3 regions of the Fictibacillus sp. 5RED26 genome follow, and region 2 is predicted to be linked to each of the others. Evidence: riboswitches for the same ligand, from Rfam matches in the RefSeq annotation. Region 2 holds a riboswitch; each other region holds the start of a gene.
The links. Region 2 has a riboswitch for cyclic di-AMP ahead of IHV10_RS16285 (dicarboxylate/amino acid:cation symporter). Riboswitches for the same ligand answer to the same signal wherever they lie in the genome.
Positions count from the first base shown of each region.

Region 1: another riboswitch for cyclic di-AMP. It lies ahead of IHV10_RS03240 (hypothetical protein); the one in region 2 lies ahead of IHV10_RS16285 (dicarboxylate/amino acid:cation symporter).
Region 3: another riboswitch for cyclic di-AMP. It lies ahead of IHV10_RS01120 (potassium channel family protein); the one in region 2 lies ahead of IHV10_RS16285 (dicarboxylate/amino acid:cation symporter).

Region 1 covers NZ_JACZDU010000001.1:606,382-617,352, forward strand. The annotation lists gene IHV10_RS03200 (sodium:solute symporter) at 1-1,110, opposite strand, end outside; gene IHV10_RS03205 (aspartate aminotransferase family protein) at 1,154-2,491, opposite strand; gene IHV10_RS03210 (sigma-54 interaction domain-containing protein) at 2,582-3,964, opposite strand; gene IHV10_RS03215 (organic hydroperoxide resistance protein) at 4,163-4,585, opposite strand; gene IHV10_RS03220 (MarR family winged helix-turn-helix transcriptional regulator) at 4,740-5,180, shown strand; gene IHV10_RS03225 (DHH family phosphoesterase) at 5,374-6,558, opposite strand; gene IHV10_RS03230 (MFS transporter) at 6,790-8,073, shown strand; gene IHV10_RS03235 (hypothetical protein) at 8,125-8,373, shown strand; cyclic di-AMP (ydaO/yuaA leader) riboswitch at 8,655-8,801, shown strand; cyclic di-AMP (ydaO/yuaA leader) riboswitch at 8,859-9,010, shown strand; gene IHV10_RS03240 (hypothetical protein) at 9,243-9,656, shown strand; gene IHV10_RS03245 (hypothetical protein) at 9,680-9,817, shown strand; gene IHV10_RS03250 (HPr family phosphocarrier protein) at 9,895-10,170, shown strand; gene IHV10_RS03255 (hypothetical protein) at 10,194-10,301, shown strand; gene IHV10_RS23065 (potassium-transporting ATPase subunit F) at 10,310-10,378, shown strand; gene kdpA (potassium-transporting ATPase subunit KdpA) at 10,391-10,971, shown strand, end outside.
Region 2 covers NZ_JACZDU010000004.1:281,871-292,841, forward strand. The annotation lists gene fbpA (Fur-regulated basic protein FbpA) at 84-272, opposite strand; gene IHV10_RS16270 (hypothetical protein) at 398-562, opposite strand; gene IHV10_RS16275 (DNA-3-methyladenine glycosylase) at 729-1,304, shown strand; gene IHV10_RS16280 (hypothetical protein) at 1,301-1,990, opposite strand; gene IHV10_RS16285 (dicarboxylate/amino acid:cation symporter) at 2,147-3,382, opposite strand; cyclic di-AMP (ydaO/yuaA leader) riboswitch at 3,551-3,717, opposite strand; gene IHV10_RS16290 (hypothetical protein) at 3,895-4,089, shown strand; gene IHV10_RS16295 (ABC transporter ATP-binding protein) at 4,296-5,009, opposite strand; gene IHV10_RS16300 (ABC transporter permease) at 5,009-6,631, opposite strand; gene IHV10_RS16305 (Fe(3+) ABC transporter substrate-binding protein) at 6,746-7,813, opposite strand; gene IHV10_RS16310 (GDSL-type esterase/lipase family protein) at 8,162-8,902, opposite strand; gene IHV10_RS16315 (hypothetical protein) at 8,991-9,149, opposite strand; gene IHV10_RS16320 (TrkA C-terminal domain-containing protein) at 9,282-9,983, shown strand; gene IHV10_RS16325 (hypothetical protein) at 10,100-10,327, opposite strand; gene IHV10_RS16330 (3'-5' exonuclease) at 10,549-10,971, opposite strand, start outside.
Region 3 covers NZ_JACZDU010000001.1:199,162-210,132, forward strand. The annotation lists gene IHV10_RS01080 (hypothetical protein) at 1-334, shown strand, start outside; gene IHV10_RS01085 (NAD-dependent epimerase/dehydratase family protein) at 621-1,613, opposite strand; gene IHV10_RS01090 (MFS transporter) at 1,623-2,870, opposite strand; gene IHV10_RS01095 (ArsR/SmtB family transcription factor) at 2,872-3,468, opposite strand; gene IHV10_RS01100 (MarR family winged helix-turn-helix transcriptional regulator) at 3,642-4,109, shown strand; gene spoIIP (stage II sporulation protein P) at 4,305-5,456, shown strand; gene cls (cardiolipin synthase) at 6,026-7,528, shown strand; gene IHV10_RS01115 (undecaprenyl-diphosphate phosphatase) at 7,636-8,418, shown strand; cyclic di-AMP (ydaO/yuaA leader) riboswitch at 8,497-8,652, shown strand; gene IHV10_RS01120 (potassium channel family protein) at 8,792-9,448, shown strand; gene IHV10_RS01125 (TrkH family potassium uptake protein) at 9,452-10,804, shown strand; gene IHV10_RS01130 (GerAB/ArcD/ProY family transporter) at 10,945-10,971, shown strand, end outside.

The DNA of each region.
Region 1 (10,971 bases), on a different contig from region 2:
GGAAAAGGTAATGGCGATTAAACCGATAATAAGTGTTGTGATCCTTGATGCTCTAATCATTTGTTTGTCAGTAGGAGATTTTAAGAAATACTGTTTTAGGATGTCGTTCGTTATTAAAGTAGAAGACGCAAGTAACGAACCAGATGCGGTTGACATAAGTGCTGAACACACACTTGCAAGTACAAGTCCTAAAATCCCAGTAGGGAGAATGGTAAGAGCCATCTCAGCAAACGTGTTCTGCGGATTATCTAGGGTAGGCAGCACCAAGAAAGCACACATTCCAATGATACTTCCTGCAATCGCGTATGCAAAGCTATAAACACCCGCGAAGATAGAGCCGTTTCTAGCAATCTTACTAGATTTTGCTGTGAATACTCGTTGCCAGATGTCTTGTGAAACGACCATACCAAGTGCAAACAACAAAAAGTATTGGAAGATCTGCTGATAACCGATACCTGTGAAATCTAAGTGAGACTGAGGAAGTTCTGTTAATAGATTTCCTAAACCATCGACTTTTGAAAGACTCATAGGAACCATAATGAAGAAGACACCGACCGTCATTACGATAAATTGAATAATATCCGTAACTGTAACACTCCACATTCCGCCAAGGATTGTGTAGAAGAGAACGATTCCTCCGCCTACTAACATGGAAGTCGTTAAGCTCCAGCCTAAGAGTACATTAATGATCGTTCCCATCCCGATTACTTGGGTAACTGCAATCATCAAAGTATATATGGATGCCACGATGGCACTTAACAGACGTGTTTCGGATTTGTATCGTTTTCCTAATAATTCACTGATTGTTGTAACTTTTAATGAATCGATCTTTTTTATAAATATAGTACCTAAAAGAATAATGCCTAAACCGATCATAGATACAAACCAAATGCCGGAAATTCCAAACTGATATCCTAGCTTTGTCGTTCCAATCGTAGCTGCGCCGCCTAAAATAACGGCAGACAGACATCCAAGATACATAAACATGCCAAGGTTTCGTCCTGCAAGAGTAAAATCTTCAGAAGTCTTTGCTTTAGTAGAGCCAATGATTCCTGCACCGATCAATACGGCAAAATACAAAAGAATAATAACTGTATCAAAAGTTTGCATAATAAAAAACCTCCTTTTTAGTGTAATGCTTTAACCATGCAATTTACGCGTTTTGATAGTTTTCCGAGAGTTGTGCATGCATCTCTTTCAAATATTCTTCAAGTGACTCTTCAAGGACAGCAAGACCTTGATCAATCTGCTCATGATTGATGGTAAGAGGAGGGATCATTCTAATTACTTCACCATGATTTCCACAAAGATAAAAAAGAACGCCTTTCTCTAAACACTTGTCTAGAATTTTCATTAGTGCTTGACCGTCTGGTTTACCTGTAAAAGGATCGATGATTTCAATTCCAATCATAAGTCCGACCGCACGAATGCTGCCGATCAACGGAGTTCGTTCCTGAAGCTTTTTCAATTTTGTACATGCATAATTTCCCATGTTCTTTGAGTTCTCAATGAGCTTTTCTTTTGTTAGGACATCAATAGTAGCGAGCGCGGCTTCGCAAGCGATCGGATTTCCACCAAATGTTGTACCATGACTGCCGAGGGGCCATTGTTGCATCAGTTCTTTAGAAGCAACCGTTGCACTTAGTGGCAGTCCTGAAGCAATCCCTTTTGCGATAGCCATGATGTCTGGCGTAACTCCAAATGTTTGAGCAGCGAACCATTCACCTGTTCTTCCAAAACCGGTCTGAACTTCATCGAAAATCAGCAGAATACCATGTCTGTCACAAACTTCTCTTATCTTCTTCAGCCAGCCACTCGGTGGGACGATATAGCCTCCTTCACCTAGAACGGGTTCCACAATCATACAGGCGACTTCTTCAGGAGTTACTTGATGATTGAAAAGTGTTTCAAAATCTTTCTCAAGCTTCTCGATAACAAACGTTTCTGAATCTACTCCACTCGGTGCGCTCTTTTCATCTGCGTAAGGAACTTGATAGGCAAGACCGTTCGGTTGCAGAAACTTGCGGTATTTGCTTTTGGATGTTGTCACGCTCAACGCACCTAGTGATCGACCATGAAAGCATCCGGTAAAAGAAATAACGTAAGGTCTTTTAGTGACATGCTTTGCGAGTTTCAGCGCTCCTTCAATTGCTTCAGTTCCGCTATTGGCAAAAAAGAAACAATCCAAATCACCGGGTAGAACATGAGCTAGTTCCTTTGAAAGTCTCAGGATTGATTCATACATGATGACCCCAGATGGCCCGTGCATGAGGTGATCTGCTGCATCTTTGATCGCTTGGACCACTTTTGGATGACGATGGCCAGTATTTGCCGTTGCAATACCAGAAGTGAAATCAAGATATTGTTTTCCATCCAATCCATAATAGTAGCAGCCTTCTGCTTTTACGACGGGTAGGTTCGGATGATCTTTTGCCATACTAGGCGCTAAAAGGTTAGGCATTTCGGTTACAAGGTTGCTCCAGTTGTTCATTGACACGTGTATTACCTCCTTGATATTCAATTCTCATGTTGTATAAATAATTTCTATATAGAATATCCATGCAAGGATCATGCCAAAAAACTAAATAATCTGATATTTTTTCATTTTTCTTACGATTGAAGGCTGACTAGTGCCGAGTGCTTCTGCCATCCGTATGGTCGTTTTAAATTTCTTTCTTGCTGTTAATAAAATTTGTTTCTCTGTTTCATCTAACATTTCTTTAAGTGTTTGTTCTGCATGAATAGTTGGCGAGGGTGTAGATGTACCTTTTTTTACATGATCAGGAAGATGTTCATCCGTAATAAGAGTCGTAGGGGAGAGTACGACTAATCGTTCCATGATGTTGATTAGTTCTCGTACATTTCCCCTCCAATCATAGTGCAGAAGATGATGAATGACAGCTTCATCTAATCTTTTCTTCTTGTTGTACTTTTTTTCAAATTGCTCTAAAAGCATATGTATGAGAGGTACGATATCTTCTGTTCTCTTTCTGAGTGGAGGAATCGTGACGGGTACAACATTTAAACGAAAATAGAGATCTTCACGAAAAAGCTTCTCACTTATTGCTTTCTGAAGATCTTTGTTCGTAGCAGATATCAAACGGAAATCTACACGGATGGGTCTCGTTCCTCCTACACGATAAAACTGTTTTTCTTGAATGACTTTTAACACTTTTACTTGGTGCTGTAGGGGAAGTTCACCGATCTCATCTAAGAAGAGTGTGCCTCCGTTCGATAGTTCAATAAGACCGACTTTGCCTTTTTGATGTGCCCCTGTAAAAGCGCCAGGTTCATAACCAAATAATTCCGCTTCAAATAAAGAATCTGGAATAGCGCCACAGTTAACTTCAATGAATGGACCTTTTGACCGGTGACTTTTATTGTGAATGAATTTAGCTAATAATGATTTTCCAACACCAGATTCCCCTAGGATTAATGCATTCACATCAACTTCTGATAACTGAAGTGCTGTTGAAACTGCTTTTTTCATATCTTCACTTTTGGCGATGATTCCAGCATCATGAAGCTGTTTGTTTCTTAATAGTCCAAGCTCCGTTTTTACACGCTGCATTTCTTCTTCCATGGCAAGCAAAAACTCTTTATATTGAGCCAGTTCAGTAATGTCGTGTGAGTAGCTTACAATTCTATATAATTCGCCTTGTTCGTTATAAACAGGGATTCCTGTAACAAGCAGTTTTTTTCCTTTATTCGTTGTTTGAACAAACGTAATCTTTTTATTTTCTTTTACAACCATTGGAGTGAGAATCGGTGTAAATAACCCTTGAGCTTCTAAATCATAAACGGATTTTCCGATTAAACTATCTGATTCTACTCCGTAGATTTTTCCTGTAACTTCACTTACTTTAAGGATTATACCCTCTACATTTGTAACCAAGATGTCGTCTTTTAAAGAATGAAGAATTTGTTCATTTTCGTTCCAATCTTTTGATTGACTCAAGTTCATCAGTCCTTTTATCAGTTAAATAAAATATTCATTTCTGAATAATTATTTATTTATGAATAATTATACGATTGTTCAATGTGGATGGATATAGAAACTGAGAATATTTTTTATATAAAACGAAAGGTAAGAGGTGGATTGAAGGGATAAGGGAGAATACAAATAAAAAAAGGACCAAAACAATGGTCCTTTTTGCCTCTATTATAGAAGTTCAGTTTTTAACTCAACGTCAATGTTGCCGCTTGTTGCTTTAGAATATGGACAAACACCGTGAGCTGTCTTTACTAATTCCTCAGCTTCTTCTTGTGTTACACCGTTAACACCTACGTTTAAAACTACTGCTAGTTTAAAGCCGCCATCTGTATCTTTTCCGATAGAAACTTCAGCAGTAACTTTCGATTCAATTCGTTTTTTGCTTTGACGCGCAACAAGGTTTAGTGCTGAATCAAAGCAAGCGGCATATCCTGCTGCAAATAGTTGCTCAGGGTTTGTTGCGTTTTCACTTCCAGATCCTCCAAGTGCTTTAGGCATAGCTAACTCATGATTTAGAACACCGTTATCACTCTTTACTGTACCTGCTCGTCCACCTTCAGCTGTTGCTTTTGCTGTGTATAATGCTTCCATTCCAAACACTCCTTTTGTGTAAAATTAAATTGTGTACAACTGAATAACTCGTAATCATCATAACGCATACTTTTTGTAGAGTCAAACAATTTAATTGTGTAAAACTAAATTGTGTTATAATGCAAGTACCCTTTATAAAAAGAAAGGAAACATCATGAAAAGTGAAACGTTAAAATTAGAAAATCAGATATGTTTTAAAATCTATACAGCAGAACGTGAGATTACAAAGCTTTATCGAGAGTTGTTAAAAGAACTCAACGTCACATATCCACAATACTTAGTTTTGCTTCTTTTATGGGAAAAACATTCATTGTCTGTAAAAGAATTAGGCCAGCGCTTGTTTTTAGATTCCGGTACTTTAACACCAATGTTAAAACGCATGGAGCTAAATGGTCTTGTTGAAAGAAAACGATCAGAACAAGATGAGCGCAGTGTAATTGTTTCTGTGACTGAAAAAGGAGAAGCACTAAAAGAAAAAGCGGAGTGTATACCGGATCAGCTTGTTGATAATATTCCGATGGGAAAAGATGAACTTACAATATTGAATAAAACATTGACAAGTATGTTAGAACAGTTGCAAGATCATTCAAAATAATAGACGAAAAGACGCTTAGCATTGGTTCTAAGCGTCTTTACAATTTTTATCCTAACTAAATCACAATTCTATTCACATGAATGATGTAACATAGATATTCGATATTCAGAGTCAATGGTTCAATGAAAATGATGACAAGTGATCTACAAAATTAAAATACCTTGGCAATTGTAGCCAAGGTATTTACTATAAATTAGTTATTGTTATTCGCTTCATCATCTCGCATTAACCAGCCCTCAAAATGGCGCTTCACGTAATTTTCAGCGTCTTGATAGCTTGCAAATGTTTCATCTACCGGATGTGTCTTATGTGTGATCAGCCATGTTTGATTATCTTCTGAATAGATCTTAGATACTTCACGATGATTGTTCACATATAAGCTGCCATCAGGATTTTCCTTCACGTTGTGCTCGTTCTTCGGTGCATCGATTCGTCTAGGTTGTTCATGGAATGCAGCAACAACAAACTTTTCAAATGCTTCAGAAGTCATGTTTCCGCCAGAAGCTTTTGGATGCCCGCCGCCGCCATATTGTTTGGCGTAGATCGAACAATCCACCTCTTCATGAATGGTACGAAGACCGATCCGTTTGTTAGCGATATTTAGAATCACAATCAAGTCTAAGTGAGGATTCTCACGATTGATCTCGTTCCCAAGCTCAGAGTGATAACGTTCGGCATGAAGAATACCAACCTTATACGTTTTCTCTTCAGATCCTTCGCCTAAAGACCAAGTATCCCAGATTTCGACCATCTGACGTTGTTTCTTTTTAATATAATCTGCAATATTTTCTTCTTCAAGATCCAGAATCGTTGTTTCTGTTTCTGAAAACTGAAAAGAATCACCTTTTAAACGATCCATGATCTGATCCTCAAATTTATCAGGAGGAAGGATAAAGAATAAGTCGTTAAGACGCTTAGCTTCAACTTTTTGGTCAAACCATTCCCACGTATCATATAAACGCACAAGTTCTACATATTCATCGAGCGCACCTGTTGGTTTAAGCTTACCGTTCTCGATCAAATATTCATAGAAAAGGGAAGTAGCACAAGTTAAACGTTCATCATCATAACGAACTTGAACATGCCCCCAATCAAACCCATTGAAATGAAGCGCTGTTGCATGGTGGTCGATCAGCTTTACTTTTCCACCTGCATTAGATCGTTCATCAAGTCGCATCATTAATTCTTCGTTAACCGCAATATCTGTAATGATAATTTCTGTTTTTCTTTCTCTCGGATTATCAAGCAGCATCTCTACACGGTCATTAATCGTTCCATGTGAACAATACGATATTTTACAGTTGTCTCCAAATGCTAGTTGTGCTAAATAACCGCATGATTTTCCGTCTAAATCGTTGTGTGAAAATAAATGAATCATGTTAGTATCCTCTCTATTATGCTCTCTGTCTAGAGTATCGTCATAAAGCATAAAGTTCAACCTTTATATCGTAGTATTCTTTTCATTTACAAATTCAGCTGATTTTAACACCGAAAACGGAATGAATATGCTAAATCATTCTTATGAAATTTCACAAGAATTTATTTACAATTGATGGCATTAGGTAGAAAATGGTAATGATGCAAATTATGTAAAGTTGGGGGTTATGATGTGAAGGAGTTTCTGAAAGTGTTTCAGAATAAAAACTTCAGCAAGCTGTTTTTTGCTGGTTTTACTTCAATGATGGGAAGTATTATAGGCGTTACAGCTTTTATGTTTTATTTGTTGGATAAGTTCGGTGAACAACCGTTTTATGCCACACTTGCAGAATTGATGTATTCTCTGCCAACACTCGCTGTTTTCTTTATCGTAGGGGTATTAGCCGATCGAATGGATCGTCAAAAAATCGCGCTTTATTGTGATTGGATTTGTGCAGGGCTGTGCCTCTTATTAATGGGTGCTATATGGCTAGACTGGATGCCTTTGATTTTTGCTATCTTATTCTTAAGAAGTGCAGTAGGTAAATTCTTTTTTCCTGCTGATCAAGCGATGGTACAAGGTGTACTCTCGAAAGAGGATTATGCAATTGCAGCTGGATTGAATCAAATGGTAGGTAGTTTATTTATGCTTTTTGGGAACATGATTGCCATTTTTATTTATTGGAGTGTAGGAATACAAGGAGCAATTGCATTTGACCTTGTTACATATGTTATATCAGCATTATTAATTATGAGTATGAGAGTTGATGAAGATGTTCGTCTGCCGAACGGACAACACAGGTTCAAAGATATTCGTGTTAAGATGGTATGGAAGGATTTTGTCGCGGGGTTCAATTACATTAAACAATCTAAGCTTCTACTTTCATTAATCTTTGGTTTTTTCTTGTTTGGTATAGTAAATGGTGGATTGTCAGTTATGCCGGCTTTTATCATGAAATATAAACTCGCTCCAGATAATTACGAGCAAATGATGATGTGGATGGGTGTCGTGTTTGGTGTATCTATCCTTACAGGGAGTGTTATTTGTTCGATGCTCGCTAAAAAGATCAGACTCTCGTATGCGATTGTTCTTGGTCTATTCGTAAGTGGATTGTCACTTGGTTTATGCGCCATCGCGCCAAATGTGTTGACATTCTTTATTTTTACAGGATTGGCTGGGTTTAGCATTCCATTAATCAATATTGGAATCGGTGGCTGGTTACCTAAGATCGTAGACCCTAAAATGATGGGACGTGTTCAAGGATGGATTACACCGATCAATATGCTATCTCACACCATGACACTCGGTTTAATCGCTGTGTTTTTCCCGAAAATTCTAACCGTAGAAATGCTGTTCTGGGTTGTGGGAGGATGTCTGATTCTTGTTGGACTATTCTACATGTTCACTCTACCCAGGTATGATATTGAAGAAAATGATAACAAAAATGAATTTGAATTAGAAAAAGTACCAGTTTAAAGCTGGAGATTATGGCGAAGCCCTTTTATAATGAAAAGCGGAGGGGAAGTCATGGCAACTTTTCAAAACGTACTATTCTGGATTTTTTTAATCTTACCAATTATTCTATTCTTTGTAGCTATAGCGAGAACTTCATGGGTGTTGTTGCTTGTTAACTTTTTTTTAGCTCTACCGATCATTTGGTTTGTGAGCTGGATTACAGAAAGTTATGGAGCTGTCTTTGTAGTGTTTGCGATCCATCTGTTCACAGGCGTATGGCTCTGGACTAAAAGACAGAGATTGGATTTTAGATCGTTTTAACCAAGCTAAGCAAAGTGAAATTTGCTTAGCTTTTTTATTTTTTTAAAAAAATTTAAGTTCAAAACTTGGATTTTTTTAGAATATTACAACTATTATTTTCTTTAAAATGTATCGAAAAATTGAGAAAGTAAAAGAAAAAAGATGATTTGTTTGTTTTTTGTTTCTTAAATAAGTTTATTTAATTCGTTTTTATACGAAATATGAATATTTTAGAGTTTTTAATGGATTTACAACGGCTGAAACCAGGAGTAATATATTGCTTATCGTAAAACTTTAAATTTTTTCCATGACCGCTGAATCCATTATTGGAACGGAGGAACCATCGGCAGTTCAGTTCTTCACTGCCAGGGGTGAAACTTATTTAAGTCGGGCGACTTCTGCCGTCCGAACCCGTCAGCTAACTTCGTAAGCGTGGTAGGAGAGGGAAGGTGAACATTAAAAAAGAGTAATAATAACAATTTTACAAATTATGATTATTATATCATGCGTCTTTATCGCTTAATTCCTAAGTTTAGGAAGCGGGGGAACCAATCGCAGGCCATTGCGTCTGCATGGGGTGAATCTCGAGAGATCGAGTAGGGCTACTCTCAAGCCCGAATCCGTCAGCTAACTCCGTAAGCGTACAGAGAGAGGCAACAAATTTCGTGTATTCACACGCTTATTCAAGTATGTGTAGAAGCCGCGAGAAGAGTTCCTCTTCCGCAGGCTTCTTTTTTGTTGCCTTTTTTTCACTATCCAAAAGTATAACTTGTCGGCACGATGGTTTTCGGCGTATTAACAAGTTTAAGACGATAGTATAAGTGCAACTAAGGCTGACATGAGAGGCTAGAAGTTAGCCTAGTTTTCTTTAAGAGATGGAGGGTGGAACGATGGAGAAATCATCTGGGAACGTGCTCATTATGTTTCCTGATCTAGTTTCAGATGTTTTTATTTCAAAACTAAGATTGTGTGAAGACTATCAATCTCTTGTTCTCTGTGTTCCTAACCGAGAAGAAGCAGAAAGACTCTCACAAGTTGGGTTTCAACATGTATATGTCATGAATTATGTTGACAAGCGTAAAGTTATCGAGATGGTAGGTCCTTTTGTTCAAAAAATCATTGTTGTTGAATCTGGATTTTTAGAATGCTGCCAAACGATTGAACTCATTCGCAGCATTTATAACATACCTGTTTATGTCATCAAATCAGACACACGGTATATTTCCAGAGTTTATAAGGAGTTAGGTGCAGATTACGTAATCTATAACAAAACCGGAAATATTCAATTCTTACTTTCTTCATAAAAAAAGAGCGGAGGAATTCATTTATGAGATTAAGTCCAAACGAAATTGAACAGATTTTGTTAAAAGCGAAAAGAGATCAATTGAATGCTTATTATGCAAGTGTGATTCAACATAGTCTCTCAAAATGGATCATACAAGACACGCTTAGAAGTAAAGGTTAAGCAATTACAGGAGGGAACCCATCAAAGAAAAGATGTTCCCTCTGTAAATCCAAACCAGTGATAGGCAGGGTGAAAACATGGGGACAGAGTCAGTTGTTTTATTGCCAAAAAGGTTGTCGATCGGACAGATCAATGAATTTGTCAATGCTGCTGGTTCTTTCGAAAGTGAGATTCTTTTCTTTTATCAAGGCATACAGATTAATGCGAAAGGCTTACTATCCGTTAATCTATTCTTTTTGTCACACTATTCAAGAAATCAAAACGAACCGATCACACTTAGAATTGAAGGTTGTGATGCTCAAGAGGCTATCAAAAATTTATCTCTAATGCTGAATGGTTACTTAGAACAATGAACTAATAAAAAGAAGGTGTAAAAATGTTAGATGTGATGATGGTTTTATTGATGGTAGGAATGCCTGTCTTAATGATGGGTCTAGCAAAATGGTCATCAAGTGTTGTTGATGAAGGAAGTGTAAATAAATGATGACTGTCATGTTTGGATTAGCCGTTTTAACAACGGTGTATCTTCTTTACGTATTATTGAATCCAGAGAAATTTTAGGAGGTTTTTCCGTTGTTAGTCAGTTTACTCTCTATAGCTATAACTCTACTTATAGCTCTTTTACTTGCAAAACCAGTAGGAATTTATTTAGCGAACTCGTTCAATTATTCGAATAAGAACAAACTCTTTTATCCTTTCGAAAAACTGATTTATTCCATTAGTGGAATGAAAAATAAAAATCAATCTTGGAAAGTTTATGCTTCATCAGTCATTGTGATCAATGCGATTATGATTCTATTAGTTTATTTAATCTTCCGTTTCCAAGGCAGTTTGCCTCTGAATCCGAGTAAGATAGCAAACATGGATCCAAGCCTTGCGTTTAACACAGCAGTAAGTTTTATGACGAATACGAATCTGCAGCATTACAGTGGTGAAAGTGGTTTATCCTATCTTTCACAGATGATTGGCATTCTTTTCATGATGTTTGTTGCACCAGCTACAGCATTAGCAGTAGCAATCGCATTCATTCGTGGGCTATCTGGCAAGTCTTTAGGAAACTTTTTTGTGGATATGGTTAGGGGTATCATTCGTGTGTTACTACCGATCGCTTTTGTAACAGGACTCATTTTCGTTGCACTTGGAGTACCGCAGAC
Region 2 (10,971 bases):
ACAAGACATTCTTCCTATTTTATAGGTATATTATATCAGAAAATAGTTAAGAGGACTCATTATTTTTTTACTATTTAAACGATTTAGCTTATATGATTTTCTTGATCAATAAATTGAGCATTCTTCCATTCTAACTCTAGTTCACTTAATGTAAAATCAGTTAGATACCTATGGTCTTCATACCCATACAAACCTCTATGAATTAGATGCTGGATGAGTCGTTGTTTACGTCCTTCAACCGCTCGACGCAGTTGTCCTTTCTGCGAATCCATATAAAATCTTCTCCTTTTTGTGAATCATCATTGTTATCCATTCTAACCACATAAAAGAAGATTCAAGCCTGCTAAGCAAACAAAAAAGTTCCTTATACAAAAAGGAACTTCACACGAGATTATTGCTAGTGTAAGACAGATTTACTCCATTGTTCATAAACCGAGTTAGGGGCATTCCAGCATAGCCAGGAAACCATGGTTTTAATTCCATGTTGACTTACTTCCCAGTACTCCCAGCGTCGTTTGGAGAGATTTTCATAAATTCCTGTTTCATTCACCCAACCGTCCATATTAAACGCCTCCTATTCATCTGCTTTATAAAAAATTCTTTTTTCTTTCGTAATTTCCTCTTTTTTACGGTTTGTAAAACTTCGACAAAAGGAAACATAAATTTACATGAACCTGTTGTTATTGTACTAATAAATAATACATGTCATACATAACAAGGAGATATAAATGAAACTATGGGGATTACCAACTCTAGATCTAGCAAAAGAACTCTTAGGAATGAAGCTGATACATATCCATGAAGACGTAATAACATCGGGATACATCGTAGAAACTGAAGCCTATCTAGGCCCTGAAGATCGAGCTGCGCATTCCTATAACAATCGAAGAACAGCTAGAACAGAAGTGATGTACGGTGAAGCAGGTACAATTTACACCTATTTTATTTATGGGATGCATGTTTGCTTTAATATCGTTTCCGGACCCGTTAATAAACCTGAAGCCATACTAATTAGAGCACTGCAACCAATTGAAGGAATAGAAATAATGAAGGAAAGAAGAGCGAGCGTAAAGAATGAGGTTCAGCTTACGAATGGTCCAGGTAAACTGAGCAAAGCAATGGGGTTCACATTGAATGATAATGGTAAGAAAATGAATGAGCAAAATATACGGATAGAACAAGGAATTGAATTAGTACCAAATGAAATAATCTCTGGTCCACGCATAGGTATACACTATGCCGAAGAAGCTGTTCATTATCCTTATCGGTTCTGGATAAAAAACAACCCTTACGTATCACGTTAATACGCAGGGTTGTTTTCTTTGTTCGTTGAAACCGTAACATCCTCTTCCCGCATGTAATCAACCGCTGTTGTCCGATTGGTATCTTGCATCCATGCTAGATGATGATACGTTTGTTTTTTCATAGCAACGTATTTTGCTTGCATAATGAACAACCAGAAAAGGATGAACAACGTTGTTTTCAATACATTTTCCGCAGTAAGCGCAGCCGCCTCGATCGGTAGAACATTCACTGTTATACTTGAAAGCAATCCAATCACAACAGCTCCCAAGATGAACAATGGCTGGTTCGTACGTAAAAATTTCAGTCGATGCTGCAAGTAGTTCTGGATGGATAAACGTTCTTGAGCATTGAACTGGAGGTATCTGCTTTTAGCTGATTTGGCATTGGCCACTAAACCTTTAGATCGATCTTTCTTCCAAAGGGATTTCATAAATAGGGTGAATTCTATATCACTAGCGGGTTCGTTATTCATTTTTCTGTGAATAAAATTATGAGCTTGATAATAAGTAATTGCATTCTGTACAAGCCTTAGTAATACGTAGCCTGTGATGATCGTGAGTGAAAAGACAAACCAAAAAGAGTTCATCGCGCTCTCTGTTAACTCGATGATAGGATTAATAGCGGTTTGAATCTGTACCCATAGGATCTTTGCTGCAAGCGTTAGTATCTCTAGCCATTTTTCCAAGAAGATCACTCCGAAATCTCATTAAGTATCTTCTTATTTTACCATGATTTTTCATTAGTGCTTACATTTATTTACTCAACATTTGTAAACTAGGGAAATGGGCATACAAAAAGGCCGCAGGTATATGTATACACCGCGGCCTTTTGAAGTGATTATTTATGCACTAACTTCTTGTTCACGAGTCCCAAGATGTTTGTCTTCGCCTTTATCAACGATTACAGCACAAGCAGCATCACCAGTGATGTTAACAGCTGTTCTAAGCATATCAAGAAGTCTATCAACACCTAGGATTAAGGCAATACCCTCGACAGGTAATCCTACAGAGTTCAATACCATCGCTAACATGATCAATCCAACTCCAGGAACACCAGCTGTACCGATACTAGCAAGCACTGCCGTTAAAATAACAGTAAGCATCTGTGTTAAACCTAAGTTAACATCGTATACTTGAGCGATAAAAATCGTCGCAACACCTTGCATGATAGCTGTTCCATCCATGTTAATCGTTGCACCAAGCGGCTGTACAAAACCACTTATCGATTTTCGAACACCTAAATTCTCTTGAGCTGTTTTCATTGAGATTGGAAGTGTTGCATTTGAACTAGAAGTACTAAATCCAACTGACATTGCCGGCGCAAAGCCTTTAAAGAACCAGAGCGGGCTCTTCTTTGCAAATAGAGCAATTGAACCACCATACGCGACAACAGAGTGGATGAATAAAGCTAAAATAACTACGCTCATGTATAAGCCCATCGCTTTGATAGCATCCATTCCTTGACTTCCTACCGCTGAAGCAATCAATGCAAAAGCACCATATGGAGCAAATTTCATAATTAGGTTTACAAGATACATCATAATGTCGTTACCTTGTTCAATTAAATCCATAATACCTTTTGTTTTGCTTCCCAACATCGTTAAAGCAAATCCTACAAATACGGAAAACGCGATAATTTGAAGCATGTTTCCTTCAGCCATCGATTGAATTGGATTAGTAGGAATAATGTTCAGCAACGTGTCCGTAACTGCTGGCGCTTCTTGTTGCTCAAACTTAGCACCTTCTGTTTTAAAGTCCCCTACACCTGGTTGAAAGATAAGCGCTAAAGCCATCGCGATCGTAATCGCAATTGTTGTAGTTCCTAAGAAGAACCCAACCGTTTTGGCACCCACTCTTCCAAGTTTCTTCGGATCACCTAATCCCGCAGTTCCAAGTACGATTGAGAAAAAAACAATTGGAACAACTAACATTTTAATAAGGTTTAAGAATAATGTCCCGACTGGCTTTAAAACGTATTTATCCAGTGTTGAAAAAGCATCTGGTACAGCTAGATTAAGAATTAATCCCGCGACAACCCCAAGTGCAAGTGCAATTAAAATTTTTGTAGACAATTTCATAATAAAGTACCCCCTTTGTTAAAATCTTCTCACTATTTAGTGTGCAGTACGATGAAGAAATTTTATACTAATACATGCCCTATTTGTTGCATATAAAAACCCACCGAAAATAGAGAGGATTTTCCGTGGGAATACACCGCAACACATAGACTGAGCCCATGTATAGAGTTCTCTCTCCAAAAACGCTTACGAGGTTAGCTGTCGGATTAGGAAATTGAGAGTTGTCCCTTTTGTGTATGCACAAATTCATCCCTAGGCTTTATAAGCCATATCGTGGTTCCCCCGCTTCAAGATATTCTATGGAATAGAACATCCGAATTCAGCGAATCATATATAATATGCTCTAATTTTATCAACATACATAAATTTTTGTCAAGAATACTCACTATGCTTATTTATTCCAATTAATTGTTTCATGATGAATGTTTTTCCATATTCTCACTTCTACCCCATAAGCATATAGAAAAAAACGAATTATATATAAGGTTCTATTTTTCAGGGAGGTATTGTAAATGAAAATCGTATTTTATGAAAAAGGTGAATTAAGTATAATCGTTGGAGCATCCAAATTAAAAGGTGAACTTACGATTGAACAAATAAAGAACGAAAGCGAAAAGAAAGCAAAAGAATTAGGTGAATTATTAGGAAGAGAAATCGGATTTTTAATCGATATGAACGGTAAATTAGATACTCAATTTAAAAAATAAGGCTGTTTAAAACATAGTTTCTTTTGGAAGTGTGGATTTCCGTTCCAGGCTGCTCGCTTTCCATGGGGCAGGCGTGAACAACATTCATACGTGTCACTTTACCACTCCAATCAACAGTTATATAGGCAAATTCAAAAAGATCTATTAGTAACAATTCTTTATAAAACAGCCAAAAATAAAAACCGGGATATCCCGGTTTTTTGTTTTTATACGTATGCGAGTGATAATTGTTCTTTATTCCTCTTCAATACCATTTCTGGACGCCCTTCATCCTGTATCTTTCCATTGTTCATCAGTATGATCCTGTCCCCTATGGCACGAGCATCCTCTTCATCGTGAGTTACAAAAATAGAAGTGATCCCCGTACGTTTTAAAATTTCCTGTAATTCATCCCGAATCTGTAGTTGAAGCTTAGAATCGAGATTGCTAAATGGTTCATCAAACATGATCAAAGATGGATTTGGAGCCATAGCCCTAGCTAGTGCAACACGCTGCTGCTGTCCACCGCTCAATTCATAAGGATAACGAGAAGCATAGTCCTCCATTCCCACAATAGCCAATAATTCTTCCATGCGTGCTTGCTTCTGCTTACGATTCATTTTCGTTAAGCCAAATTTTATGTTCTTTTCAACCGTCATATGAGGGAACAAAGCATAATCTTGAAAAACCAAACCTACACCACGTTTTTCTGGCTGAACAAAACGAAATGTATCATTCATGACAGCCTGATCTATGAGGATCGATCCTCTTGAGGGCACCTCTAGTCCTGCTATAAGACGAAGTAACGTACTTTTCCCGCTTCCGCTTTCTCCTAAGATCACCGAAACTTCTCCTTGATTAAAGTTTAAAGAAAGATTTTCGAACAAAGGGTTACGCGAATTTTTATAATGAAACGCTAAGTCTTTGATTTGAACAAACATTATTTTGGCTCCTTTTCTAAAACTCTGTGTAAAAAGAAGATGGAAAGTGCACTTATACAAATAATCACCATTGATGAAACAGAGGCTTCGTGAATACGTTCGTCACTTGCGTATTGAAATGTTTTGGTAGCTAGCGTATAAAAATTAAAAGGCTGAAGGATAAGAGTAAGAGGCAGCTCTTTTAATATATCTACAAAAACAAGGATAAAACCACCAGCAATAGCACCTTTAATCATCTTAATATCCACTTTAAAAAACGTCTTCGTTACCGACATACCTAATGTCCTAGAAGCTTCTGTGAAAACCGTTCCTACCTTATCAAAGCCTGATTCGATGGAGTTAAAACCAACTGCTAGAAAACGGACCACATAGGCAAAGATCAGCATACTAATACTTAAGCTCAGCACAAGAGTTGGCTCTAACCCTAACCATTCATATAACGTGAATACCTTTTCGTCTAGTGAGAGAAATAAGGTCAATACACCTATTGCAATTACAGCTCCAGGAATCGAATACCCTAAAACCGTTATTTTTGAAAAAAGCTTCCCCATCCAACCTTTTGATAGACGACTAAAGTTGGCGATAATTAGAGCGACGATAATGATAAGAACTGAACCTATAGAAGCAACAAAGACCGAGTTCCAAATCAAGTCAACAAAAGCAGTATTTAAAATAACGTCATAAGTCATATACACCCAATGTATAAGCTGAATGAAAGGAATTCCGAAAGCTAGAGCAAATAAAGAGATGAAAAAACTAAGCACAGCGAACTTTTTCCAACCTTTAAGTTCTTTAGGTTGTAACGGGCGGACTTTTGAAGTGGAATAGCTATACTGTTTCCTGCCCCTTATTACTTTTTCTAAGATCAAGATCAAAACTACGATAAACATCAAAGTACCCGCTAACTTGATAGCCGAATAGATATCTCCCATCCCAAACCACGCTTGAAATATTGCTGTACTAAATGTTTGAATACCAAAATACTTTACTACCCCGTAATCATTGAAAACTTCAAGAATGACCAAACTAACTCCACCAACGATCGCTGCACGTGACACAGGAAGGACGACTTGTATAAATGTCATGAACGAGCCTTTTCCTAGCAACCGTGCATTCTCAATCAGTGATGATGACTGATTTTCTAAGAAACTTTTTGTGATGATATATACATATGGATATAGGAACATCGTAAAGATAAAAACAGCACCGGGTATGTTCATGATGTCAAAGAACTTTTGGTCCACTTTTATACCAAACTGGTTCCTTAGTGACGTCTGAATGACGCCTGTATAATTTAAAATACCATGGTACGTATAGGCCCCAATGTATGGTGGAATCGCAAGTGGGAGGATAAGACCCCACTTAAAGAACCGATGCATAGGAACTTTATAGGCGGAAACTAGCCATGCCGCACTTACACCGATCAGCACTGTGAAAAGACCAGTAAAACCAACGAGTGTCACGGAATTTACGATATAATTTTTCAACATGAATTCTTTAATGTGTTCCCAATTCTCATTACTCTCAGCGAATAACTGAACCATGATGAGCAAAGCCGGTAAAAGGATTAAAGTAGAAAAAATCACACTAAGCAAAGCCCAACTATTAAACTGTGATCTCATTTTTCGAATGAAATACAATATATTCACCTTCTTTACTCATCAGCATTGTTCTTGTTGTTTGTTTTACATGGAATTAGCCGTATCACAAATCGTGATACGGCAAAATATTAACGTTTATTTCCAGCTGACTTCATTCATAATCTTAACAGCATCTGCATTGTTTTCACCTAACTCAGAAAGGTTAAGATCTTGTTCTTTAAACGGACCCCAAGACTTTAAAAGCTCTGAAGGTTCTACTTCTTTATTAACCGGATACTCGTAGTTGGCTTCAGCAAATACTTCTTGAACTTTTGGACTAGACAGATATTCCATTAATTCTATAGCATTCTCTTTGTTCTTAGCGTGTTTCGTAACACCTATACCACTAATATTGATGTGCGTTCCTGTTGTTTCTTGGTTAGGGAAGAACACACTCAGCTGTTTAGCAACTTTCACTTCTTCAGGATCTTCTGAGTTCAACATCTGACCAAAATAGTAGGAGTTCATGATAGCAACATCACCTTCACCAGCAGCGATACCTTTCGCTTGGTCTTTGTCACCACCTTGTGGATCACGAGCCATGTTGTTAACGATCCCTTCTGCCCACTTCTTCGCTTCATCTTTTCCGTTTAATGAAATAAAGGATGATACTAATGATTGATTGTAAATATTTTCTGATGAACGGATCAGTACTTTACCTTTCCATTTGTCTTCAGTTAACGCTTCATAAGTAGATAGTTCTGATTTGTCTACTTTTTTCTGATCATATACGATAACACGTGCACGTTTTGTTAGACCGAACCATTGATTGTCTTTATCACTTAAATTATCAGGAATATTCTTATTCAAAGTTTCGCTTTCTACACTCTGTAAGAGGTCTTTATCTTTTGCCCAGTGTAAACGTCCAGCATCAGATGTGAAGAAAAGGTCTCCTTTTGTTGCTTTCCCTTCTCTTGTAAGACGCTCGATCAACTCATCTTCTTTACCCTTAATAAGGTTGACTTTAATTCCTGTCTCTTTTGTAAAATCAGCAAAGATTTTATCATCAACTTCATAGTGACGACTTGTATATAGGTTTACTTCTTCTTTTTTTGTCTCATTATTATTCGAACTCGCACCCTCGTTTGATTTACCACAGCCTGCTAAGACTAAAGCAGCTAGTAGGACCATTGTAACAACCGTAAAAAGATTCTTTTTAAACATATGTCAGTTACTCCTTTTATGTATAAGTAATTGAAAACGATTATCAACTTCACTTTTAATTATAATGATAATCATTCTCAAGTCAACCGTTTTTTTAAATGTTTTTCTCTGATGGATTATTGCTCTCAAATCCTAATCTCCTTTAAGAGCTGATTGGAGTGAAAGATGCCAAGTATCAGGTTCGGACAAGCTCGGAGGTAATACTTATAAAAAACGAAACTCACAAACGACGCTCACCGTTCGCCCTGGAACCTGAAAACAACTACTTTCTCAAAGGATGGTTCTATCCAAAAGAAGCAATTAAAAAAAACCAAAAAAAATCTCTTAGAAGTATCTACTTCTAAGAGATCATTCCTGGTTTAAAGGTTTCCACTGGTTATAAACCCAATTTCCTAATCTGTTATATCCCCTTCTATTAGGGTGTATAGAATCAGAAAAATACAGTTCTTTCTCAACGTTTTCATAGAGTTCAAATGTGGAGATATACTTTGTAAGCGTGCTTTCTTTGCTCGCCTCAACGATTGCTTCATTCCATGTCTTAATACTCTCTGCAGCTGTGGGATCGTATTCTTTCCCAAAATAAGGATTATAAAGACCTAATACGTAAACCGGTGCAAACGAATTGTTTTCCCTCACCACTGTCAGTGTTTTAGTTAAATTGTTTCTTAGCTTTTCTTTTCCGAGCATTAATTTTTGCTGAGGCAACTGGCGAAAGTTCCAACCGGCAGCGTGACGAAAGTCATTTGTGCCTATAAAAACAAAGATATGATCTGCTTGTCTTAATGACTTGATCACGACTCCATTATCCAATTGTCTTAACAATTGGTCGGAACGCTGTCCACTGATCCCAAAATTATTAATGATTACATTTCTGCCTGTTTGCTGCTGAATATTTCGTTTAACGATTCCGATATAGCCTGTTTTGGATGGGTCACCAACTCCATACGTTAATGAGTCTCCAAGGGCAACGACCTTCAGAGTTTGTGTATCGCTCGCCCCTTCTGTTTCTCCATAAAATTGAAAGATAAGGAATAGTATGAGGGCTAGTCCTGTACCACCAATTAACCATCTTTTTGATACTTTCCGCACATCAAATCCTCGATTCTGTTACAAGTTATTGTTATATTACTTTTTACCATAACGAGGGAAAATATCAAGTAATGAATGTGTTAATTTGTTATTTCAAACGATAATCTTCAGATGTAAGTGATGTATCCTCCCAAAGATTTTCTTGATCGTATTGATATGAATCTTTTTTCACGAATGTATGAATCAACATAGCAACTCCTCCACACAATAGACTTGCGGGCACTAAGGTAATAAGAAAACCTATCATCTACATCCCTCCTGTACCAAACTATATGAGGGGCTATATATGTTTATGAAACGAATAAAATATTTTATTTCCTCTATATAAATAGAAAATAAGGGTATACAGGTAGAGAAGAATTTTAACGGAGGTGCCTTTGTGGGTTTTTTATTCACTTTGCTTTATTTTGCCATCATAGGAATTGTGATTGAAATTAACGTTCTGTTATTCACGTTAACTGGTCTTAAAAAAGAAATCGCTCGCTTCCAGGTCATCTCAATGTTTACAGCCACTGGATTTACGACAGGAGAATCAGAGTTGATTCTGGAGCATCCGGTACGCAGACGTTTAAGTACGTTTCTCATTTTGTTCGGAGTCTTTTCATTAGCGGTTATCATCTCATCGATAAGCAGCATCTTATCAGATGAATTTCGTTCGATCGAACTTGGAATCATTATTTTAGTACTCATCAGTTTATATTTAATCTTAAGCGTACCTAAACTAAAAAAATACATGAAACGTTCTTTTGAGAGTCACATGGAAAAAAGCTATAACTTAGCAGATCTTCCTTTAAGAGATGTTATGTATTTTGAAGAGGATGATGTTGTAGTAGAAATTCCTATACATAAAGATTCTAAGATTATGGGGAAACAATTAAAAGACGTCATTCAAACAGAAGATGATCTAATTGTCTTATTTATAAAGCGAGGAGACGTAACAGTACGAAAGGATAGTTATACGACAAAAATACAAGAAGGAGACATGTTGGTCCTATATGGTCACAAAAGTTGTCTACAAGAAAGATTTAAGAATGAAATGGATGAATTGAAATCAAAAAAAGAAGTAGAGGAATCTAAATAAGAAGTGATCTTTTTCACTTCTTATTTTTTTTACGACTTTACCCCCTGAAAGCAAAATATATGAGCGAATAAAACTCTAGGTAGTAAAAAAGAACCTCTTTATGAAGAGATTCTCAATTAACCAACTTCTCTGACTGTATTAGGGACAAATGATAACAGTAAGGAAATAATATTATTAATTTGCTCTGGAGTTATATGTATACCATCATTTGCTAACAATTCTTCTTTTAATTTGATTATTGAATCCACTTCCTCAAGTCTTGCACCTGTCAAGCAATGGTCTATCGTGTTCAAAAGTTCCAACAACTGATTGTTTTTATTGGTTATGTAATATGTAGTATCCACCAACAACACCCCCTACGCTTACTATTATTATCGAAACTAAGGTCATTTTCCTACAAAAACAATTCGTCAAATGACGACATATCTTACTTTTTATGGATTTTACCCTATAATACCTATACATTTATGTCGAAGGAAGTCGAATAAACAGGGAATAAGTCCTATCCTCGTCTTAATGGTTAACTGTTTGCATTGAAAAGTTTACATTTAAAACTAAAATTACTTTAGTTAAATAACTTTGATAAGGAAGCAAAGGGAGACTCATTCACTTCAGACTTTGTTTTATAGACTAATTTTTCAGGCTCAAAAAGCTTTGATTCTAAAAAAGAAGTCGGGTTTTTTACAAATTTGATCTTTCTATATATCTTTGTGAGAATTCTAGCTGTATTCATGGCATCGTCTAGTGCTCTGTGTTTAGATCCTTCATAAACAAGTTCCATTGCCTGGAGTGCACGCGACAACCCATAACGGAATCCCTTTTCACTATCGTGGAGCATACTGAAATGAAATTGCAGATCGTTATGGTTGATGATCCAATCCGTATCTGCTTTATGAAAAGTTGAATCAGTAATGAGTGCCCACTTATCTTCTGGTCCCCAAGAACAAAGATAATATTCTTCTACGCCGATCCAGGATCTAAAATTTTC
Region 3 (10,971 bases), on a different contig from region 2:
CTCTTCACGCGATAGAGAATTAGACACAGCGAAAAATAGCATGGAAAAGAAAATACATCAGCTTGAACGTTTAAAAGCAGAGTACTTAATGATGGTCAAACAGATTCAAGAGATTCATGCGTATCGACAAAGTGTTGAAAAAGAAACACATGAAGCTATCACAAGTTATCAGCAAACCTATGAACCAAAAGAAATTCTTCCATTGTATCCGTCATTGGCACGTTTGGAGATTCCGCTTTCTGATATTCAACACGTTTTTCAAAAAGGTGAACTGCCTGACCACTTGAAAAAATATATCCATTTTAATGATGATCCTAAGCGGTTTCCAAGGTAAAAGGTTTGTCCTTTAAAAAGGGAGTTAATGCAGGGAGCTCCCTTTTATCAAGGAATAAAAAAAAGCCATAATCCTTAAGAAAGGATTATGGTAAAGAAAACCGAACGCATGATGAAGAAATGGGGGGTAGGGAATTGCTCTGCCGGCCTCTTGCCAACAGGAGAGATTTTGTATCTCACAATCATACTATATGTCCTAAGGAGACAATTGGTATGGACAAGTGCCATGGGCATTCATGTATTTTTAGATTTATTGAAAATAATATGGCTTGTTAAGTTCAAAAATATCACTTCACTTTTTCATTCCATTTTTTCAGAAGCGTCTTTTCTTTATCAGGATTTAGGCCGGCTTTCCAATCGTCTGGTTTTAAGTTTCGGCTGAGAGACCAATCAGCAGTATCTTTTATCGTTTCTTCTATTGGTCTAAAAAGCAAGCCTTTGTTTATTGCTTTCGAATCATCCGCATAATCCAAACCACGATAATCTTCACTTGAGATCCAGAGTGGCAACTCGACCCATTCGCCGACGTGCTCCTTTAATAAGAAAGTTTCGGGAACAGGTACTATTGTTGAGTGTTCTTGACTAATAAGACATTTATGAACAACCTCATTGAAATCATACACGCCACCGACAGCTTGATAAATTCCATTTTCCTTGTTTTCAGCCATTCTTACAATCCAATTCGCTAAATCGCGAACATCAATGAATCGAACGGTCGGATCTTTCATCTCAGGAATTAAAATTTCGCCCCCTCGAACACCTCTAGCTGGCCAATAAGTGAAACGGTCCGTATAATCATATGGCCCAACGATTAAGCCAGGACGAACGATCAAAGCGTTATTACCGAATACATCTAACACCTCTTGCTCACAAGCTGCTTTAAGAGCACCATAATGTTCACCGACCTCAGTGATATTAGAATCAGTAAGTTCAGCCGTTTTTGAGTCCTCCGTAATGTTTCGAACGGACTGATCTTCATAAACAGATACGGAAGAAACAAAAATGTAGAAAGTTCCTTCTTTATGGAGTGCTTCAGCTGATCTGCGAACTTGTTTAGGAAAATAACCACACGTATCAACGATAATGTCCCATGACCCATTTTCAAGTAAGGACAGATCGAGATCTCTGTCACCGATAATCTCATGAACGTTTTCAGTTACACCTTCTTTTGCTGTTTTCCCTCTATGAAACAAAGTTACTTCATGATGATTGTTGTTAAAAGAATCTGCTACATGTTTTCCTAAAAAACGAGTGCCGCCAATAAGTAAGACTTTCATCATCTACACCACCTATTCCATTTTTCGTAAAGCAGGAAGTTTCCACATGATCAAAAGATTAACAACAATTAAAGATACTGCACCTCCTGACATAATGTTTTCAATAGAAAATCCATAAGAGATGAGCAGTGATGTGGCTGCAAGTGATAATGGAGCGAGCCCCATGCTTGCCATGGTAAGCAATCCCATCAACCTTCCTAGTAGGTTTTTATCTACAGAAGACTGAACCGCTGAAATTAGCGGAATATTGGTTGCGGGGAACGTAATTCCAATGAAGAAAATAATCAACATACAAGCATATAGGCTGGAACTTTGACTAAATAAGAAAAAGAAAATATTCATGGCGAATAAAGAGACCGTCACCATCAGACCGCGTCTTTTTTTAACGTTTAGGATACCTATGATAACGGAGCTAATCAGCATGCCTAGAGCCATAGCTCCTTCAATAAAGCTAAATTCAAGTGCGTTTCCGTCGAGCACGTTTTTTACGAAGATCGGCAAGCCCATCATCAAAGGCCCGATGACGAAAACATTTAGAAATATCGTACTAAGAAAGAGCGCCTTTAAAAAAGCGGATTGTCTAACTACATCAATTCCCTCTTTTATAGATTGCCACATGCTTGGTTTTGCTGTGCTTGAACTAATGGTTGCAGGGACATTTAGCAAAGAAGCAAGAATGGCAGCGAGTAGAAGCATCACAGCAGGTACACCGAACGAGAGCATATATCCTCCACTGCTTGCAACAAGAAGCCCTCCGATCATCGGACCAAGGATTAGTGAGCTTTGTTGGGTGGTCTGAATAACTGAATTTGCACGTGTTAATTGAGATTGATCGACAACATTAGGTAGAAGTGATCCGTTTGCAGGCCAGACGAAAGCATCGAGTGCTCCAAAAAACAAACCGAAAATGATAAACGATAGGAGGGAGAGATGTCCTGTTGCAAGCATGATTAACAAGCCAACTAACAAAAGGGTTCTTAAAAAGTTAGCGACGAATAAAATTTTCGTTCGACTGACTCGATCTGCTAGAACGCCGCCGATAGCCATAAATAAAATACGAGGAACGTTGGCTGCAATAAATACAATGCCGAGTGAAGCTTCTTTGTCTAGAGTCTTTACGACGTACCAGCTCTGTGAGAATTGAAAAATGGCGATTGAAAAAGAAGAACAGATTGTTATCGCCCATATGAATAAAAAGGAACGCTTTTTGAATAGGGACTCTTTTTCACTTTTATGGTGTACAGCTACTGTTTCGGCCATCTTACTGGAGCTCCTCTTCCGGATACGGTGTCTCTTTCAAAGGAAAGGAGAGCATAAAGTAATGATAGATCTCACCATCGTCACTCTCGTTCTTTTTAAATTCTGAAATTAAGTCTGATATTTCTTTTGCTTTGTCATGTAGAAGTTTTACTTGATCAGAAGAAAGTTTTACATGTCTATAACCAAATTTAAGAGGAGAATCTGTATAAGCTAGTACTTCAGGATCTAATTTGCGCACCATAGACTTTGTTTTCTCTAAAGAAACTAATATATTCTCCTTCAGTGCATCGGAGAGTTCATCTTTCACTGCATGCCGTTGATCGGGCAATATTTCGGCAATTGAAAATGAATGAGCAACTGGTCTGTAGAACTTTTGTATAATGCCGTTCTTTTCTTCTGTTCTTTCAACGTTTATTAAACCAACGCGTTCAAGTTCTTTTAAATGATAATGAATCTTTGGTGCAGGGACTTCTAGTAGATCTGATAAAATCTTTCCAGTCTTTGCTTCCTCTAATATCTCCCAAAGGATTTTAATGCGAAAGGGGTCAGAGATAACCTTTAACTGCTCAACTTCCCGAATATGATAAATTTCCTGCATGTTCAACACTCCTGAAACGTTCAAATATATTTGAACGTAATATATCCTATTTATATGCTGGTCGTCAACTCTTTTACACATTATTTGTAAATAATAGTTCAAATGTTATGAAAATTCTTGTATAATGTTAGTATAATACTCGCATTACAACTTAGAGGCTGGAGGTTCATAGTATGGGGAATAAGGATTTGAAGTCCTATGTGGAGAGATTGGAGAAGGTGCATTACATTGTGTCAAAGCGTTTACACCCGGAGATTGCTATAGAGAAGGAGTTAACGAAAACACAGTTTGTACTTTTGAAGACGTTGTGTATCAGAAATAAATGGACCGTTTCAAAATTGGCTGACTATATGGGTGTAAAACCGAGTGCGATAACTGTTGGTGCGGATCGTTTGTACAAGCGTGGATTTGTAAGTCGTTACCGTAGTGACCTTGACCGTCGTATTGTTTATTTAGAGATTACTGACGAAGGACACGAAATTTTACGAGAGGCTGAAAATGAGAGAGTTGATTCAATAAGTAGCTATCTGAATCACTTATCTCCAGAGGAATTAGGTATTTTTATTGATATTTATGAAAAGCTAGCTAGCGGAAATCATTCAAACCCAGACGAGATCGTCCTTACATCACAAACCAGTTGAAGAACTGGTTTTTTTTTATGGACAAGACCTCGATTTCTTCCTAAAGACCTCACTCATAAACAAACCTTCAGATTAAAAGAGCATTAGTAAGCCAAGGAAGATAAGTCTCTATTATTTTTTCATAGATTGGATTCTATTTAAATGATTAGCTGCATAGGATGTGATAGAAACGTTAACAGAAGTGGAGGGCTATACATGTTCACCCCGCAATTGAATATGAAGCGTTTACCATTATTACTTGCTGGAGCCATGCTATTTATTGTCGTTGCCACTAGCTTCATCACATCCTTTGAGCACAAATATCGATTGAGTTCATCAACCATGCATAAGTGGTTAACGGAATTTTCTGGAGAAGCACTTGTCTATTTCATAGGTTGGGAAAACCGATATTTCACGCAAGAGCTTCCAAAAGAAAGTGAACCGCCTGCATTATCAAGTGTATTGTTCGAATTAACAACAAGCATCAAGCCTGGTGATATCCGAAGTTTGTTAGGAAACGAACTTCCTGGCTTTGCGCTCTATGATTCAACAATCATTGTTGCTGGGGAAGGAACGGATTATACAAACTTAGCGTATGAGTCACCACCACCGATGGAACTTCTATTAAGTGGTGAGGAAGCGGAAGTTCAAGATATCGAGCGGTTAGAAGATCCTGATCCATCTGATTCAGAGAACCCACCAGGTCAAACAACGAGTGGAAAGAAAATTGCTTATATCTATCATTCGCACAGTTGGGAATCGTTCTTACCTCACTTAAAAGGAGTAACAAATCCTGATCATGCTATTCATTCTAAAGTCAACATCACGATGGTAGGGAAAAAGCTAGGGGAAGAATTAGAGGCGAGAGGAATCGGTACATCCGTCGATATGACAAACATGACGGAGCTTTTGAGGAAAAATAACACAGACTATCGAAAGAGTTATCCGATGTCACGTACACTAGTTGAAAGTGCGATGGCGAGCAACAATGATATTGATTTAATCTTTGATCTGCATCGAGATTCTATGAGAGGAAAGTCTACAACAACACAAATTAATGGTAAGTCCTATGCGCGTACTTTATTCGTTATCGGTAAAGCGAATCCTAATTTTGAGAAGAACCAAAAAGCAGCACAAGAGATCAACGCGATCTTAGATAAAAAATACCCTGGATTAAGCCGTGGGGTTATTGGAAAAAACAAGACTCAAGGAAATGGTGTTTATAATCAAGACCTTTCTGACCATGCTTTACTCATTGAGTTTGGCGGAGTGGATAACAACATGGACGAGCTGTATAGAAGTGCAGAAGCGGTGGCAGATGCTGTGGCAGAGTACTACTGGAAAGAAAATGGAGCGAAAGCTGAATAAAGAATGTTGACTGGCTCCAGAGGTGGTGATAACCTCTGGAGCTTTTTTATGTGTTTCTATTTTTGCGGAAAATTAAAGTGGACAGTAAAAATAGCAGAGTGGACAGTAAACTTACAAAAGTGGACAGTAAATCATCAGAAGTGGACAGTAAAACTTAAAGAGTGGACAGTATTTTCGTCAAAGTCGACAGTAAGTGCTATAGAGGAGTCTATGCATGGGCGCCGTTTTGTTAATGACGGTAATTTTTCCAATTGACTAGTGAATCTGTCCGATTTGAAGATTAATCTGTCGGATTGGTTACATAATCTGTCCGATCCACCCAATAATCTGTCCAATTCAAAATTCACCACCGATCGGCCACGCAAATTTCCGAAGCGTCTGTCTATCAACCCAATGCGTACACAAAAAAACCATTTCGAATGATTGAAACAATACCTAATTTCATAACAGTCGTGATTTCTGCAAATCCTAAGAAAAAATGGTATAAAAAGAGAAGAGCCCCTTGTTTTAATTACATGGGGAAGGGAATAAAGAGAGAAAGAGAAGATTGGTAAAAAAGGAGCACGTGCATGAAACGAATATGGGAATTTTTCCTCACACTATTGTTACTTGTCTGTTTATACATCGTTTTCTTTGCAGAAGGATATGTGATAATCAAAACGGTATTTGGGCTCCTTTACATCGCAGTGATTCTGTATACGATTTATTCGTTAATGCTCGAGAACAGAACAGCTCAACATACACTTCTTTGGATTTATGTATTAATTCTATTTCCGTTTATCGGATATATGTTCTACCTGTATTCTGGACAGCTTTATTTAAAAGGCCACCTTTTTAAATCGAAACGAAAAAAAGACAGAGACGAGTGGATCAGGGTATCTAAACAAGAAGAAAAGCCGGACTTTAGTGATTTGAAAAGACATCAGCAGTGCTTTGCAACGCATGCTCATCACATCACACTTACGCGTTTGAACAGAAAAACGAGTTCGAAAATTTTAAAGAATGGTCAAGAGACGTTTCCTGAAATTTTTGCAAGGCTGAAAGAAGCCAAGGAGTATATACATATTCAGTATTATATCTTTCGTTCAGATCGCCTTGGTAAAGACATTATTGACCTTTTAATAAAAAAAGCGAATGAAGGCGTGAAAGTTAGATTTTTGTTTGATGGGATAGGAAGTCTGTCTCTTCAGCAATATGATATCGACAGAATGAAAAAAGCAGGAATTCTCGTTGAAGCATTCTTACCTGTTCGATATGGTTTTTTCAATCAAAAGCTTAATTTCAGAAATCATCGTAAAATTATTATTATTGATGGGAAGGTTGGGTTTGTAGGGGGCTTGAATGTAGGCGTTGAGTATTTAGGAGAAGATCCGGAGATTGGTTTTTGGCGCGATACACACATGGTTATGGAAGGAGAAGCTGTTCAAGTTCTTCATGCCATATTTTTAATGGATTGGGAATATGTTTGTGGAGAAGATCTCTTAGAAGATAATCATCTTACAAGAGCATACCCCGCTGAAGGGGATGGTACTGTTCATGTGGTGGCAAGTGGTCCTGATACTCAGCTTGGAATCATGAGTGATCTATTCTATTCTTTGATCTCATGTGCAGAGAAATCGATCTGGATCGCAACACCATATTTTGTTCCTAATGAAGCGATTCGAACGGCTTTAAGAGTGGCAGCAAAAAAAGGTGTCCAGGTCCGTTTGTTGGTTCCTGAGATTAATGATGGATTCTTGACGCAATATGCAACGCGCTCTTATTTTCCAGAGCTACTGCGTTCTGGAATAGAGATCTATTCCTACAAAAAAGGATTTCTGCATCAAAAAGTAATCATTATTGATGGCGATACTGCTTCAATCGGTACAGCTAATATGGATATGAGAAGTTTTCACCTTAACTTCGAAGTGAACGTATTCTTGCTGAATACATCATCTGTCTCAGATCTTGTAGAACAATATCAAGAAGACATGGTGGAATCTATAAAAGTGAAGCCCGTAGAGTTTTACAAAAGAGGTTTGTGGGAACGAACAAAGGAATCGTTTGCTCGTCTCTTCTCAGGTGTACTTTAATCACAAATGCTCGTTAGTAACACTAAATTGATATCAAAAAACTAGAATAGAAAATCCTCCTCATGAATAGGTTGTACGAGACCATGAAAGTTGAGGGGGTTTTTTTTATGGATTGGCTCGAAGCCTTAATATTAGGCATTGTGCAAGGGATAACAGAATTTTTGCCTGTCAGTTCTACAGGACACCTCCTTCTAGGCAGGCAAGTGTTTCAGCTAGAAGAAGCCGGGTTGTTTCTTGATAGCATGCTTCATATAGGAACACTTATTGCTGTGATGACGGTTTATTGGAGAGAAATCTTAGAAGTTATAAAAAGACCACTCAGCAAAACGGGAGTTCTGCTTATCGCTGGAACGATTCCAACCGCTGTTATAGGACTAGCATTTAAAGATTTTTTTGAAGAGATCTCAAAAACCGGGATCACGGTTGGATGGGAGTTCTTAATTACAGGTTTTTTGCTTTGGTGGGCGGATTCTTATAAGCGAAATGGATATAAAGGGATTGAAGATATAACAATAAGGGATGCACTTGTGATCGGTACGTTTCAAGGTGCGGCTATTCTTCCTGCTATTTCACGATCAGGACTAACGATTGCAGCAGCGCTCTTTTGCAAGATCGATAAAAAAGCAGCGGCCTATTTTTCTTTTTTATTATCCATACCATCTATCGCAGGAGGAGTAGTATTGCAGTCAAAAGATCTATTTACGGGTGGACATCCACCTATCTCTTATTCAGCCTTATTGGTCGGTACTTTAGCATCGGCTCTATTTGGATATGTGGCTGTAAAGTGGATGATCAAACTCCTTCAAACCGGTACGTTAAAAGGATTTGCTGTCTATGTTTGGTTGATTGGAATAGTAGTATTGATCCTTCAATTTTCAGGTAAAATGTAAAGTATTTGTTAACACTAAAAAAATGGATTGACTTTTAAAAGATAGAGGATTACAGTATATGTAATTCAAAATTTAGCAGGCTTTAGATCGCTGAATTTACAGTTATTTTTATGGTGAAACTACTGTAAAACGGGGGAACCAATCTTTTGGGGTGAATTTTGCTCTATTTGCAAAAAGGGATACTCCAATCCCTAATCCGACAGCTAACCCCGTAAGCGTCATGTCACTGGAGAGGTCAATTTGGTGGAAAACCGGACCCGCTTCTTTGTGTGGTCTTTTTTTGCGTTTTTTTACTTAAATTTATATACCTCTTGACCAGCAAGGCTAGAGAACAACGAAGCAAAAACTTCATGGATTTTAAGGGGAGACCATAATGAAAAAACAGTTTGCAGTAATTGGTTTAGGACGTTTTGGAGGCAGCATCTGTCGAGAATTTGCGACGATGGGCTATGATGTTCTAGCTATAGATAAAGATATGGAAAGAGTAAATGAGTTTGCAACAATAGCTACTCAGGCTGTTCAAGCTAACTCTACGGATGAAAACGTAATGAAGTCTTTAGGAATCCGAAATTTTACACAGGTAATTGTTTCGATCGGTGAAGACATCCAAGCAAGTATCTTAACTACTTTACTTTTAAAAGAAGCAGGCGTTCAAAAAGTATGGGTAAAAGCACAGAATGACTATCATCATAAAGTGTTGGAAAAGCTAGGAGCAGACCGTATTATCCACCCAGAGCGTGATATGGCGCTTCGCGTTGCTCAACTCATATCTTCTGAAAAGATTATTGATTTTATTGAGCTATCGCATGAACACAGTATTGTTGAGATAGGTGTAACGGATAAGCTAGTGAATCGGACGCTAACAGATCTAGATGTTCGTGCACGCTATGGATGTAATATCGTCGCAATCAAACGCGGAGATGAGATACTCGTTTCACCGATTGCTGATGTATCTCTTCAATATGGGGATATACTTGTCGTGATCGGTCGTAACGAAGATCTAAATCGTTTTGAGGATGAGGAAGTGTAAGCATTGGCACTACATGTTAGAAAGCATAAACGTTTTTTGCACAACCCAATTAGATTAAACCCTCCTCAGTTTTTAGCGTTACTATTTTTATTTCTTATTTTCGTTGGGACGTGTTTGTTAAAGCTTCCTATTGCCCATGAAAAAACGTTATCGTGGGTAGATGCTTTTTTTATTGCAACTTCAGCAGCAACAGTAACAGGCTTAGCTACTGTTGATCCTGGCTCAACGTTCACACTCTTTGGTGAGATCGTCATCTTGTTCTTAATCCAAGTCGGAGGACTTGGGGTCATGTCATTTGCTTCATTAGTCGTTATTATGATGGGGAGGAAAATATCCATCAAACAACGTGTTCTGATGCAAGAAGCACTCAACCAGCCTTCTATAGGCGGGGTAATCCGGTTAGTTCGAAATCTGTTTGTATTTTCAATCAGCATCCAGATTATCGCCATCTTTTTTCTATCACTAAGGCTTGTTCCAGACTTTGGTGTTAGTAAAGGAATTTACTATAGCATCTTTCATGTTATATCGGCATACAACAATGCAGGATTCTCGTTGTGGTCTGACGGTCTAATGGGTTATGTAGGAGATCCGATGGTGAACATCGTCATATCGTTTCTGTTTATAACAGGGGGAATTGGGTTTACCGTATTGGTTGATATATGGGTGAGCCGAAGCTGGAAAAAACTTTCTCTTCATACAAGAGTGATGTTGCTTTCTACTTTGATTATTAATATTGTGGCAATCTTGTTCTTCTACTTATTTGAGTTTAATAATCCTAAGACCATTGGAATGCTTTCAGGTGCTGAGCAATTCTGGGCTTCTTATTTCCAAGGTGTAACACCGAGAACAGCAGGTTTTAACTCGATTGATATGACAGCCATAAATCCTGATACATCCTTGTTGATGATTCTTTTAATGTTTGTTGGGGCAGGAAGTACCTCTACTGGTGGAGGGATAAAGCTGACCACGTTTGTTGTTATTATTTTTACGGTTGCAGCTTTCTTAAAAGGGAAAGAAAGTACGGTTGTTATGAAGCGGACCATTCGAAATGCTGTTGTTTACAGAGCTCTTGCTATTACAACTATTTCTATTTTGTTTATCTTTGCCGCATTATTTATTATCACATATGTCCAGAAAGATGTTTCATTCATGGTGATCGTGTTTGAAGTCGTTTCTGCATTTGGAACAGTTGGATTAAGTATGGGACTTACCCCAGATCTCACAGTCATCGGAAAAATTGTGATCTGTGTGGTAATGGTTTTCGGTAAATTAGGACCGCTAACACTGGCGTTCAGTCTTGCTAAACAAACAAAAGATAATATTAGGTATCCAGACGGTGAAGTGTTCACTGGATAGAGGAATGAAAGCTGATGCAGAACGGGTGTATTCCCACATTTCGCGTCAGCTTTTTTGGTTATTTATGGGTTAATCTCTTTACTCTTGGGAATGCTAAAACGAGATTTCAATGCTGTTTCTAAGAGAGGAAGAGAATCGTCATGCAAAAAATTAAAGAAGCTTTTCTC